DNA from 2 places in the Halobacillus amylolyticus genome. Region 1 is predicted to be linked to the other one. Evidence: riboswitches for the same ligand, from Rfam matches in the RefSeq annotation. Region 1 holds a riboswitch; the other holds the start of a gene.
What was found. Region 1 has a riboswitch for cobalamin ahead of MUO15_RS04545 (hypothetical protein). Riboswitches for the same ligand answer to the same signal wherever they lie in the genome.
Positions count from the first base shown of each region.

Region 2: linked by a shared signal. The riboswitch ahead of MUO15_RS18885 (acyl-CoA thioesterase) and the one ahead of MUO15_RS04545 (hypothetical protein) in region 1 are both predicted to bind cobalamin.

Region 1 is NZ_CP095075.1:860,133-864,563, reverse strand. Features, by position in the region: gene MUO15_RS04555 (bifunctional 2-methylcitrate dehydratase/aconitate hydratase) at 1-338, opposite strand, end outside; gene mmgD (citrate synthase) at 430-1,545, opposite strand; gene MUO15_RS04545 (hypothetical protein) at 1,612-1,848, opposite strand; cobalamin riboswitch at 2,017-2,216, opposite strand; gene MUO15_RS04540 (helix-turn-helix domain-containing protein) at 2,424-3,233, opposite strand; gene MUO15_RS04535 (hypothetical protein) at 3,665-4,048, shown strand; gene MUO15_RS04530 (hypothetical protein) at 4,235-4,431, shown strand, end outside.
Region 2 is NZ_CP095075.1:3,751,697-3,756,127, reverse strand. Features, by position in the region: gene MUO15_RS18895 (FN3 associated domain-containing protein) at 1-243, opposite strand, end outside; gene MUO15_RS18890 (DsbA family oxidoreductase) at 567-1,292, shown strand; gene MUO15_RS18885 (acyl-CoA thioesterase) at 1,380-1,853, opposite strand; cobalamin riboswitch at 1,990-2,176, opposite strand; gene MUO15_RS18880 (hypothetical protein) at 2,319-2,693, opposite strand; gene MUO15_RS18875 (LCP family glycopolymer transferase) at 2,900-3,832, shown strand; gene MUO15_RS18870 (TrkH family potassium uptake protein) at 4,280-4,431, shown strand, end outside.

The DNA.
Region 1 (4,431 bases):
GGATGCCCCCATTCGGCTGCAAGCCACGTATCGTTGTAATCGAGCCAGCGGATCATACATCCAATGTTGAACGCGGCATGGACAGGGTCTAGTTTATACTGTGTTCCTGGCACTTGAACGCCGTTAGGAACGACCGTCCCAGGTACAATCGGGCCAAGGTGTTTGGTGCATTCTGGGTAACGAAGCGCCAGTAAACCACACCCTAAGGTATCCATTAATACATAACGCGCTGTCTTGAGCGCTTCCTCACTCGAAATCGTTCCATTGACCGCATAATCGGCAATTTGTTCCACTACTTGATCTGTTGATTGAGCTGTGTTCATTTTCACTTCTGTCATAACATTCTCCACCTCTCTTTAAAAATATGTACAGTGCCTCTCCGCCCGGTCGCAGCCGATCGGAGAGAAAGAAAAGTCAACTATCGCTTTTTTAAGGGTGAAGCCCACGTGGTCCTGTGTAATGTACGCGAGGTCTAAACAATTTATTATTGGAATGTTGTTCAAAAATGTGAGCACACAAACCTAATGTACGGGATGCGTAGAAGATCGGTGTGTACAGTTCGATTGGAATATCAAGCAAATAATAAACAGGTGCTGCGTAATAATCCAAATTTGGATATAAACCTTTTTCTTCACGTATAAGGGTTTCTCCTGCTTCACACATTTCGAATAAATCCATACGCCCTTTGTCCTCAGCAAGTTCGCGTAAGGCTTCCTTCATCAATGCAGCCCTTGGATCCATTTTCTTCATATAAACTCGGTGACCGAACCCCATCACTTTTTCTTTGTTTTTCAGCTTCTTATAGAGCAGGTAACGGAAACCTTCGATCGTTTCTCCTTCAAGCAGCATATACATGACCGCCTCATTGGCACCGCCATGTAAGTTTCCTTTTAAAGATGCCACGGCCCCAGTTAGAGCCCCGCAAATATCAGCATTCGTGGAGGCGATGACTCGTGCAGCAAAGGTGGAGTTCGGCATTTCATGTTCACTATAGACCATCAATGACTGATCGAAAATAGCTGCTTCACGTGCATTCGGTTCTTTTCCAGTAATCATATATAAAAAGTTATCACTATAAGGTAAGTCTTGTTTAGGCTTTACTGGCTTTTGGCCATGAAGAATATGGTAACTGTTTGCAACGATATTTGGGATTTTTGCCAAAAGAAGAATCGCTTTCTTTAAGTTTTCTTCTTCATTGCGCTCGTTTAACCTCTCATCATATCCTGAAAGCGCTGAAATCCCCGTACGTAATGCATCCATGGGGTGCGTTTTTTCCGGAAGCTGCTCAAACAGCCTAAAGAATTTGGGAGGAAGACGATATTCCTGCTTTAGTTCTTGCTGAAGTGATGCTCGTTCGCTATCATTAGGTAATGAACAATGTAACAAAAGATGGACCAAATCCAGGTATTTCTTTTCCTCCGCCAACTCGATTAATTCATACCCTCTGATCACAATTTCTTCAGCTTCTACATCCAAATAAGAAATGCCCGTTTCTGCAGCAATGACTCCGTCTAGACCGGGTTTATACACAGTTTGTTCTGCCATCAATGACCCTCCTAATATTGTCAACGCTAGGAAACCGCTTACAAAAGAGATGAATCCTTTATCCCTTTATAAGTCCCCATCTTCCTTTTTAGGGGTTCTAAATACCTCTTCATATATTTTCTCATAAGCCTTTTCGAGATTTTGTAAGTACACTTCTTTTTTCTCGGGTTTATATTCCTGGTTCATAACCTCAGCTCTCCACTGTGAATACTTTGTTCGCAATGGACAGCTTTGATCTGTAGCTAAATTGTTCATAATATAAGCTTTAAATAATTGGGAATAATACTCGACTGAACCAAACAAAGGGTACCTCCTCAAGCATGATGGTCACTAGATTTTTTAACCATTAAAAAAACAACTTCCAAAAGAAGTTGTTAAGCTGCGTATATTAAAATAAAACATGGTAATGAAACAAACCATGTAGCATTCCTGCTATTCTCGCCCTTAACACCTCCTGTCCGCGTAGGTTTTAGTGTTCGCTAAAAACAGGCAGGTCTCCTGGCTTATGATCATCGCTCCTCGAACCTTCCCATTTCCATACTCCATGAAAACAGTGGTTTATTCGAATTGCTCCCAAATACAGTTGCGGGACAGCGTCGGGTTCTAACCGAACTTCCCTTTTAAGCAGCTAAATGAATTCACTGAGCTGCACCTATTTCTACACCTATACAATTGTCTTCTTAAATATATCAAGTATTTTAAAAATTAACAAGAGTCCATCAGTTATTTTAATGGAATATTTTAGATGTCAAGTGTGGATGTCTGAGGACTTGTCATATCATTGTGAAGGTAGTTCGAAAAAAAACAGGATTTGAACTAATGTACAAACTAAAGAATTTAGCTTAATAAAATAGATTTCAACAAATAGAATTAAAAAATCAAGCTTCTTCATTTAACCAGTCATAATAAACGTTCGATGGGTCGGCCATGACCTCTTCCCGAACGATTTGAATGAAGGTTTCTTTTAGGCTTCCGTAAAAATAGCCAAGAAATGTTTTCCTGATTAATCCATGATGCTTTGCAAAAACGGATTGTTTGAATGTCTTATTAATCCTCTCGATGTAATATTCAATCGGTTGATTCAGGTTCGCTTTATTATAGGCACGTTGTACACTTTGCCAGGCTGATAAAATCTCCTTCGGTGATAAAAATGGACGAGCGACTTCAATAAAGGTTTCAGGTATGTAAGAAGGTAAATAGTCCGTGTCGAACACAGGTGCGCTTTTTTCTATATGAGTCTTGCTTTGCTCCGTTTCCGTTTCAGGTAAGAGATTCTCCTTAGGGGCATCGCCTTGGTGAGAAGAGGCTTGGGAGACGGGAGCGGACTCTTGTTTGATTTCTGTTTCTGGTAATCGTTCATCCCCATCTGCACGAAATACAAGGATGTTGACTCCTCGTTTCCCGTTTGGCCGGATGGTGGGTACGCGTGTGGGTAGCTGTTTGTTTACTAAGCAATTGATCGCCCGGATTACGGTGCTCCGGCTTTTGTTCGTTTTCTTCTGGATGGTTTCTAGTTTTGCGAAGGAAACACCTGGATATTTTACGGAATGCCGCCAAATATAACGTAAGACGGCAAGGGTTCCTTCTGAAAGTTCTTGTTTGTGGTGGAATAAGAACCCTCGAACGCGGAGGTTCAGTTCTTTCGTATTTGGAAACGATTGAAGGTTGCGAACAGCTTCTATATTCATCTTCCATTCATCCTCATTTCAGTTGGTCTACTTTTATAATCGAAATGAGGGAGCAGGTTGGTGTCGCTTCTGGTCTGAAAATGTGACTTTATTTGGTGCCGATGTTGGATTTCTGTTTCTGTATTTTTTTCAATTCTTTTTTATAAACGTTTTTTCAGCTTTGCTTCCGCCTATATTTCCATCCGTTGAACCGCTTCAGGACGGGAGTTTTCGAGGATCCATACCGTGTCATGTACAGTGTCAGATGGGGTGTCATGAAGCCTGTGTTGGTTTAAGCCCCAGCTTGTAGCCATGCAGACTGATTAAATAACACATTTCTACCAAGTAAAAGCAAACCTCTTCATTTTTTACTACCATGCTCTCTTTTACTTCTCAATAACAACTCTTGGACATACTATATACTAACTATCCGAATAAAATGAGGTTTTAGAATGAAAAAAGTCCTTCTTGGAGTTCTGGCAGTTAGTTCGATTCTTGTAGTCATATTCTTCTTTATGAATAAAAATGAGACACCGCAGAAACAAGTTAATGCAGATGACTCTACAGAAGTTGAAAGTGTAGATAAAACTCAATTTGATCTTAGGAAACAATCTGAATTTGTAGAAGAGGTTGCTGAAAAATTGGAATCTAAAGGCTATAGCTCGACTGGTTTAATCATGAGTCAAGACTACGAAAATGGGATAAACTATATTGTTATAATTTCGGAAGCTGAAAATAAAGGAAAGGCAACAAAAAAGGATATACAACAAACCTTTGAGAAGGTTGCTAAGTCCTATAAGTTAAAGCCATTTACTGTTCAGTTACAGGAAAAGTAACAGTAGAATTGGGATAAGTAATATTAAAAAATAAGATTAATGCTGTATATCAATCCTTCAGTAAAAGGGCGCTTATCTGTAGTAAAGATAAGCCTATTTTTTGTGGAAAAGCATTGAGTTCTTGGGGATGCTTTGAAATAATTGGCATTTGTAATGGTCCACTTAAGTAATTTAGAGGGGGATATTATGAGACAAATAACAATTAGTTTATCTCTTATAATTTTAGGAGTATGTATTTTTGCTGGAGCTTGGATGGTTTCTAGTGCAATAAATAATAGTGCTAGCTTTCAAAAAGGACTTGAACAAGTTAACGTGAATACAAAATCAGAGGAACAATTAATGGGTCATTTAGAATTAAAGGAATATTTAGGTGTAAGTGGCAA
Region 2 (4,431 bases), 1.3 Mb from region 1:
AGTACCCGTTGGTTCTAATGAGCCATTCGCATACATCTCAATCGTATAGCCAGACAAATTCACCTCACCATCTGTGCCATTGTAAAGTTCAATTGCTTTGTTATAACTGCTGCCCTCTATGTATTCCGAGAAAAATAAATCACTTGGCACTTCGGCCGCATGACTTTGAGGGAGCCCGCTTGAAAATGGACTTAACGCCAATACAGCTGCTAACCCTGTGACGACCGTCTTTTTGAATCTCATTCAATTCCTCCTAAAATAGTGTTGTATAAATCTATCAATCTTCCCCAAGTATAAAAAAGATAATCTGATCATATCTATCCTTTTCATGTAAAAATTACAAATTGCATCAAAATACACAACATAAGACGTCTGACCACTAGAACCATTCCACCTCAGGTCATCCAGAAAATGGATGACCTGAGGTGGAATTCTTCCCCTAATCTGATAATGTTTAACTCGCTTCGATACCTTTCCTTTGAGCAAGGTACAATCAGATTAATGGCATTTCAAAGACTAGGCCCGTAAAATAATAAATGTGAGAGAATAACAATGAGGTGATAAATATGAAAATAGAAGTTTGGTCAGATTTTGTCTGCCCTTTTTGCTATATCGGAAAGCGTCGACTTGAAGAGGCACTTAACCAAGTAACAGACGGTGATCAAACAGAAGTCGTCTATAAGAGCTTTGAACTTGATCCGCAGGCACAGAAAAACACAGGAATCTCAAACGTCGAGAAGCTTGCTGCAAAGTATGGCAAAAGTATAGAAGAAGCACAAGAAATGAATAGAAATATGGAACAGCAAGCAGCCAGCGTTGGACTGACTTATAACCTTGATACAACAGTTCCTACCAATACCTTTGACGCTCATCGTTTGGCGAAATTTGCCGAGACGAAAGGACTGGGGAAAGAAGCAGCAGAACGGTTCTTTCGTGCTGTCCTCACTGAATCAAAGGATGCAGGAGACCACGAAACATTGCTTGAACTTGCTCAAGAAGTTGGTTTAAATGGCGATGAGGCAAAAGAGGTACTAGCGAGCGAACAATATGGTGAGGTTGTGCGTGCGGAGGAAGCTGAAGGAGTGGAGATCGGAGTCCAAGGTGTACCTTTCTTCGTCATCAACCGCAAGTATGCGATCTCAGGCGCTCAGCCTAAAGAGATTTTTGTGGAAAGCTTGCAAAAAGTAATCGATGAAGAAAAAGAAACACCCTCCATCCAAAGCCTAACTCCAGATGGTAAGGATGCAGCTTGCACAGACGAAAGCTGTGAAACCCCAAATAACAACAACTAAGAGGAAGCGTGGTGTTTCCTTCTTTTCTAAATCCTTCCACCCCAGGTCATCCATAATTTGGATGACCTGGGGTGGAATTTTCTGTAATTACCTCAAGGTGGAGCGGTTTTTACGGTGTTCTTTTCTCGCTGGAGCTGTTTCGTACAGTCTCACCTCTTCTTCTGTTTCAGGTATAACTTGGGGAACCGGAGTCGGCCTCCCATTTGAATCGACAGCTACCATTGTAAGAAACGATTCTGTCGTCATTACTTTTTCCCCTTGAAGCAAGTCGTCAGCAAACACTTTTACATACACTTCCATTGAAGAACTCCCTGTATATGTAACACACGCTTCAAGTGTCAAAGCATTCCCAACCTTCGCAGATGATAGAAAATCTACCGAATCTATCGACGCTGTTACAACAACACAGTTCGAGTGTTTCATTGCTGTCAAAGCAGCAATTTCATCAATATAAGCAAGTACCTTCCCGCCAAAAATGGTATCCAAATGATTAGTGTCTGGCGGAAGCACTAGCCGGGTCTGCATCATTTTTGAAGCTTGTACTGGTATAGCATTAGCCATGTTCCTCTCCCTCTCTACACAAAAAAATACACCTTCACTAAAGAAGATGTTTACTGATCTATGAGAATTCAAAAAATGGCACAGCTAGAAAAACTGAAATCTCATCACGTAACACCCTCCTATCTCCCGTAGGAAAAACATGTTCTTCTTTATGGCAGGTCTCCTGGCTCAGAATCAACAGCTCCTCCTCCTTCCCATTTCATTAATAGCGAAACAGTGGAAATTGAAAAGCTTCCTCTTCACAGTGGCGGGACCGCGTTGGAATTACACCAATCTTCCCTTTTCAGCTTCGAAACGAAGCCACCATAAAGCCTGTTAAATTATCGAGGATTACTCCCCTACTATAACTATCTACGAGAACAACCCTAAAGTCAAACATCACTCCATATTCTTCCACCTCAGGTCATCCAGATATTGGATGACCTGAGGTGGAAGAATATGGTTGTTTGTATGTGTAATTTTTAGTCAGCGAACCCATTTCACTATCATTTTGACAATGAAGTAAACCGTGCAAAAAGCTAGAAATCCTAACACACTTACAGCTGCATCATTAAATTCCATGGCACCTCTCCCTGTTATTTTTTGCTGAATCTCAACAGCGAGAACGAATACAAGCACCATGGAAAGTGTAAAGAAAAACGATATTGCCGTTACGCTCCATTTAGCAAGTGCATGAAATACTATATCTACAAAAATTAGCCCTATGATGCCAAGTAACCCAATAATCCAAAAGTGAAGCTCTTTATCAGAAAGATTCCAGCCTAAGGATTCGGAGAGGTTTAAAAATAAATCGTGAAACATATTTACAATCTCTGCCAACAACTGAATCATTTCTCTCATTCCATACCACCTATTTCTTCTTTCCTCAACCAACTTATTAAAAGACTATAGTTCATAGTAGCATATTCCACCTTCATATCGCCTATGAACATTAAATTATACTCTTTTCAATTATTTATAAGTTTCTGATAATGACTTTTACAATAATCACCATTAACAGTATAATAGATAAATAGTTCATGTATTTTACATAATCGAGGTGAATTATGGGACGTAAAGAAACGAAGAAAAAGGAGAGGAAGAAGGGCCGGTGGTGGAAAATTGCGCTGCTCGTCATCGCATTCCTGCTCATAGGCGGAGGGGTCTATGCATTCACGATCTTCAATAACGTCAAAAATACCGTCAATCATAAATTGCACGAAAATGTACCCTCCATAGACACAGCTGTAACAGATAAGAAATTAGACAGTAATGAACCAATCAACATCTTATTGCTCGGTGTAGATGAACGCGAGAACGACCAAGGTCGGTCTGACACAATGATTGTCATGACGCTTGATCCTAATAACGATCAAATGCAGCTCGTAAGCATCCCCAGGGATACAAAAGTAGAAATTGCCGGGGATGGGCGCATTACTCGAATTAATCATGCCTATGCATACGGCGGAAGTGACATGGCGGTTAAAACGGTCGAGAACTTTCTCGATATCAATATCGATTATTATGTAACCATGAACATGGAGGGATTGGCACAACTCGTAAATGCCGTGGATGGTGTCACAGTAAATAATGATATGGCGTTTACTCAAGACGGTTTTCAGTTCCCGAAAGGTCAACTACAACTTTCGGGCGAACAAGCCCTCTCTTATGTACGGATGCGTAAAGAGGATCCCGAGGGAGACTTGGGTCGTAATGAGCGGCAGCGACAGGTCATTCAAGGTATCATTGAAAAAGGGGCTAGCCTGAATATGCTCAGTCAGATTGATGAAGTCATGGGTGTGTTAGGTACTAATATGAAAACAAACATGGAGTTTAGCGATATGCGCCGCCTGGCAATGAATTATAGCAGTGCACGTAAAAACGTTTCCACCTATCAAATGTCAGGTAATGCCATTACAAGCTCAGGAATGTATTTGATTGAAATGCCTGAGCAGGAAGTTCAAAAAACCCATGATATGATCGTTAACTTCGGCTCATAGAACAAAAGAGTAAAATGCCCAGGAAGTGGGGAGACACTTAAGTTCGGAAGTGCACGTTCGGTTGAAACCGGCATGCCCTATGCACCCCGAACTTCTTATCCCGGTTGGGGGAGTGTCCTAAGATAGGCTTGCCCACATTCAGTGGCCGTGACAAGCCTATAACCTCTGAGCAGTTAAGTGCTTCCAGACGATGTGGCCACATGTCAAATTTATCAATAGAGAAGTGTCTTATCACTTAATGATCAACGAGAACACCGTCTACCTACAAAAGGAAACGGTGTTTTTGTTTTACAAAACCAGAGACAGCGCTAAATACCCAGCTCTTTAATAATGAGTGTTCCATTCAACCAGCCAGGGAATGAAAAGTCATTTTTCCCCTATTGTCATTTCGTCATTTTATATATAGAATCCACTACATAGGTTTTGTTTTAGTGAGGAGTAATATCGATGTCGCGTAACAGCCCCATTTTTAAACGTCATTTTATTGATCGTCTATCACCTTTTCAAATCATTGTTCTATTCTATGTTTCAGCTGTTTTCCTATCAACACTGCTTATAAGCCTCCCGTTTTTACATAGAGAGGGAGTCCACTTAAGCTT